2 regions of the Promicromonospora sp. NPDC110617 genome follow, and region 2 is predicted to be linked to the other one. Evidence: riboswitches for the same ligand, from Rfam matches in the RefSeq annotation. Region 2 holds a riboswitch; the other holds the start of a gene.
The links. A riboswitch is a leader RNA that binds a small molecule or an ion and turns the genes downstream of it on or off. The one in region 2 is predicted to bind cyclic di-AMP.

Region 1: linked by a shared signal. The riboswitch ahead of ACZ7LE_RS16935 (C40 family peptidase) and the one ahead of ACZ7LE_RS08610 (C40 family peptidase) in region 2 are both predicted to bind cyclic di-AMP.

Annotation. Positions count from the first base shown of each region.
Region 1 covers NZ_JBVKBM010000002.1:1,378,351-1,380,540, reverse strand. The annotation lists gene ACZ7LE_RS16940 (NAD(P)-dependent oxidoreductase) at 1-281, opposite strand, end outside; gene ACZ7LE_RS16935 (C40 family peptidase) at 380-1,264, opposite strand; cyclic di-AMP (ydaO/yuaA leader) riboswitch at 1,266-1,417, opposite strand; gene ACZ7LE_RS16930 (phytoene desaturase family protein) at 1,573-2,190, shown strand, end outside.
Region 2 covers NZ_JBVKBM010000001.1:1,964,428-1,966,617, forward strand. The annotation lists gene ACZ7LE_RS08610 (C40 family peptidase) at 62-901, opposite strand; cyclic di-AMP (ydaO/yuaA leader) riboswitch at 905-1,058, opposite strand; gene ACZ7LE_RS08615 (FAD-binding oxidoreductase) at 1,277-2,190, opposite strand, start outside.

The DNA of each region.
Region 1 (2,190 bases), on a different contig from region 2:
ACGTCGGGGGCGAACCCGGAGCGCAGCGCGACGTCCGGGCCCGCCGACAGGGTCTGCACCCAGCGCAGGCCGGTCAGCCGCTCGGCGGCGTCGGCGACGATCTTGGGCGGGCTGGACCAGGTGACGAGCAGCTCGGCGTCGGTGTGCTCGGCGGGGATCGGCTCGTTCATCGCGTAGGTGGCGACGGTGTCGGTGCCACCGGGTGCGAAGGAGGCTCCGCCGTCGGGCAGCAGGGACGGGAAGTCGAGGTCGAAGGGCACGTCCGGTACGAGGATCTTCACGCCGGGGACGTTACCCGACCGGGGCGACGAAGCAGAGCGCCCGTCCAGCCGTCCGAGGATCGGCTGCACGGGCGCTCCGGCGTGCGGTGCGGGAGGCGTCAGCCCGTCACCCGGATGAACACCGGGTTGGTCTGCCACATCTCCGTGTAGTGCACGGGGACGCCCTCCTGCTGTGCCTCGACGACCATGCCGTCGCCCGCGTAGAGCGAGACGTGGCCGGACGTCCAGACGATGTCGCCCGGCTGGGCCTCCGCGGCGGAGACCTGGTAGCCGACGGTCGACATCGAGGCCGAGCTGTGCGGGAGGCTGACCCCGAGCTGGGCGTAGACGTACTGGATGAGCCCGGAGCAGTCGAAGCCGCTGGGGGAGGCCCCGCCCCACACGTAGGGCACGCCCACGTACTCGAGGGCGAGGTTGACGGCCTGCTGGCCCAGGTCCGCGGAGGACTCGGACGCTGCCGCCGTGGCGGCCTCGGCCTCGGCGGCAGCTGCCGCAGCGGCCTCGGCGGCGGCCTTCGCCTCCGCCTCGGCCTTCGCCTTGGCTTCCGCCTCGGCCTTGGCGCGGGCCTCTGCCTCGGCCTTCGCCTTGGCCTCGGCGATGCCGGCCTCGGTCTCGGCGTACGGGGTCACGGTGACGTGGCCCTGCTCGGCCTGGAAGTCGGCGTCGTGGGCGACCTGGACCTTGGTCACGAGGTTCTCGGCCAGGCCCGCACGGGTCTTGGTGTCGAACGTCTTGTTGGCGAGCGTGGTCTGGGTGTGGGACTCGGCAGGCGCGGTGTGGGCGGTCTGGGTGAAGACCGACGCGAGCATGCCGGACGTGACGACCGCGATGGCGCCGGTACGGGCGGCATTCTCGGCTGCTGTCTGGGTCAGAGCGGTGAAGGGGGTGAGAGCGGGGCCCTCGGCGCGGTGCCGCCCCCGGTTGCTGGGTCGGTTTGCCTGGTCGTCCGCCCAGTCGTGGGTGCGGTCGGTGAGTACGGTCACCAGTGATCTCCTCGGACGCCTACGAGGTGAGCTGTCGGGTTCGGATGGGGAGAGCGATCACCCGGCCTCACAAGGAGGCTTCACCCCGAGGACACTCGCGTGCCCGGCTTACCTGGTTCCCCCGCCCCTGTCACGTTCTGGCTGCTCAGGACCGGTGACAGGATTCGGCGTCCGGGCCTGGACCTCCCCGTTGCTGGAGCGGCGAGATCGACCGTACTCGTCCGTTGCGGAAATGTCACGATTAGGTCACATACCATCTTGTGATGGAACGTTCCTGGCAATGAGTGCCGCGTGTCACCATGGCGTGCATGCCCGATTCCCTGCTCGACCCCCTGCGCGCCCGGTACGACGTCGTCGTCGTGGGCGGCGGTCACAACGGCCTCACCGCGGCGGCCTACGCGGCCCGCGGCGGGCGCTCGGTCCTCGTCCTGGAGCGCGCCGACCACGTGGGCGGCGCCGCCGTCTCGGCCCGCCCGTTCGCGGGCGTCGACGCCCGCCTCTCGCGCTACTCCTACCTGGTCTCGCTCCTCCCGCGCCGGATCGTCGACGAGCTCGGCCTGCCGGTCCGCCTCGTGCGGCGCCGCTGGTCGTCGTACACCCCGGTGGCGGACGGCGGCCTGCTGGTCGACACCCAGGACGACGCCGCCACCCGCGCGTCGTTCCGGCGCCTCACCGGCTCCGACGCCGACTTCGAGGCCTGGGGCCGGTTCTACGCGATGACCGCCGAGGTGGCCCGCCGCCTCGCCCCGACGCTCACCGAGCCCCTGCTCCCGCGCTCCGCCGTCCGACACCTCGTCGCCGACGGCGTGGGCGAGGAGGCCTGGCGCGCGCTCTTCGAGGAGCCCCTCGGTGAGGTGCTGCGCCGCACCTTCGCCGACGACGTCGTGCGGGGCGTCGCCGCCACCGACGGCCTGATCGGCACGTTC
Region 2 (2,190 bases):
AGGGCCCGCACCGTCCTGGTGCGGGCCCTTCGAGTGGTGCAGGCCGGGGACGGCCCGGGAGTCAGCCGATCCGGAGGTAGACCGGGCTGTCCTGCCAGATCTCGGTGTACCGGACGGTCTCGCCGGGGACCGGCGCCTCGATCTGCATGCCGTCGCCCGCGTAGATGGCGACGTGGCCCGGGGACCAGATGATGTCGCCCGGCTGCGCGTCGGCGGCCGAGACCTCGGTGCCGGAGTAGCGCTGCTGCGCCGAGGAGTGCGGCAGGGTGATGCCGACCTGGGCGTAGACGTAGGACGTGAAGCCCGAGCAGTCGAACCCGGCGGGGGTCGCGCCGGCCCAGACGTAGGGGACGCCGAGGTACTGCATGGCGATGTCGACGATCTTGGACCCGGAGGTGGCGGCCGGGGCGGCCTTCTCCTCGGTCTTCTCGGCGACGGGGGCCGCAGCGGGCTCGGCCGCGGCGGGCTCGGCCTCGACGACGGGCTCGGGCTCCGGCTCCGGCTTGGGCTCGGGCTCCGGCTCGGGGGCCGGCGTCACCTTGATGGTGCCGGTCTCCAGCGCGAACTCGCTGTCGGCGGCGACCTTCACGGCGGGGGCGGTGTCCACCTTCGCCGTGGTCAGGGCGGCGGTGGCCACCTCGGCGTCGGTCGACTTCTGCGTGGCGTCCTGGACGGCGTCGCGCACGGCCTCGAGCTCGGCGGTGTTGGTGCTCGGGTCGTTCGCGGGGGCGGCGTTGGCCGGGATGCCGAGCAGGGAGATGAGGAGGCCCGATCCGGCGGCGACGACCGCGCCACGGCGGGCGGTCGCGGAGATGCCGCGGGATGCGGCACGGGAGATCGGGGTCAGCGGGGTGAGTGGTGCGTGGGCAGCACGATGGCGCCCGGGCATGCGTGTGGTCACAGCAGTTTCTCCCGGCGCCTACGAGGTGAGCTGTCGGATTCGGATCGGAGAATGACCCGGCCGCGTCGTGCTGGTTGCGGCTTCACCCCAAGGGCACCTCGCGGTGCCCACGTACTTGGTTCCCCCGTCCCTGTCATCTGTTCAGAGCAGATCTCGCGGCGGTGACAGGGCTCGGCGTCCACCACGAGTGCCCACGGAATTCCCCGTGAGCGGGACCGACCGTAGCCCGCCTCGGCGCGAAAGTCACGATCGCGTTACGGACATCCCGGTCGGCGCTGGAGCTATTGACCGGAATGTCCGACCTGCGCTAGTGCGGTGGGCGCCGTCCGGATCGTGGACGGCGCCCGTCGGGCCGCACCGGGCCGAAGGTCCCGACTAGGACATCTGTCCAGGTCGCACATTGTGGTTGTGCGAGAACAGATTGCTCGGGTCGTACTCCCGCTTGACCCGCGCGAGCCGCTCGTAGGTCGGCGTCGGGTACACGGCTGTGACGTCCGTCTCATCGGCCGTCGTGAGGAAGTTCGCGTACGCACCGCTGAGATGTGGGGCGAGCTCGCCCCACAGCCCGTCCAGCACCGGCCGGGCGGCCTCGATCACGGGTGCCGGGCCCCCGGTGAAGGTGGTGACCATGAGCTCCGCCTGGCGGTGCGCGTAGGCGGTGGCCTCGCTCGGCACCCGGGACACCGCACCGCCGAGGCTCCGGATCGAGATCGACGGCGCACCCGGAGACGTGCCGGCCTCGGCGAGGATCCGCAGGGTCTCGGCGACCGACTCCTGGTCCACGAGCCCGTCGTGCGCGAGCACGTGGATGCCGGGCGGCGGCGTCGCGCCCTCGACCAGGACGTCCGCGTACGCCGTCAGCGCCACGTCGTCCTCCAGGACCGTCCCGAGCCGCCGGATCGGGTCGAGCGCCCGGGCTGCGACCTCCGGGTCGTCGCTGTCGACCGCCACGTGGACCTCGACCGGCGCCTCCGGCCCGCCCGCGAACGGGTTGGCGACGTTGGTGATCGAGGTGAGCTCCTCCGGCGCGGTGCGCAGGTGGTCCGCCCAGCCCTGGAGCACGGTGGCGGCCTCGGCCGCCGGGAACGTGATCTTGCCGAAGAAGACGTGCGTGGTGCGGTGTGCCGCGAAGACGAACGACGTCACGACGCCGAAGTTGCCACCGCCGCCGCGCACGGCCCAGAACAGGTCCGGGTGCTCGTCGGCGCTCGCGGTCAGGACCGCGCCGTCGGCGGTGACCATCTCGACGGCCACCAGGTTGTCCAGGGCGAGGCCGTACTTCCGGACCT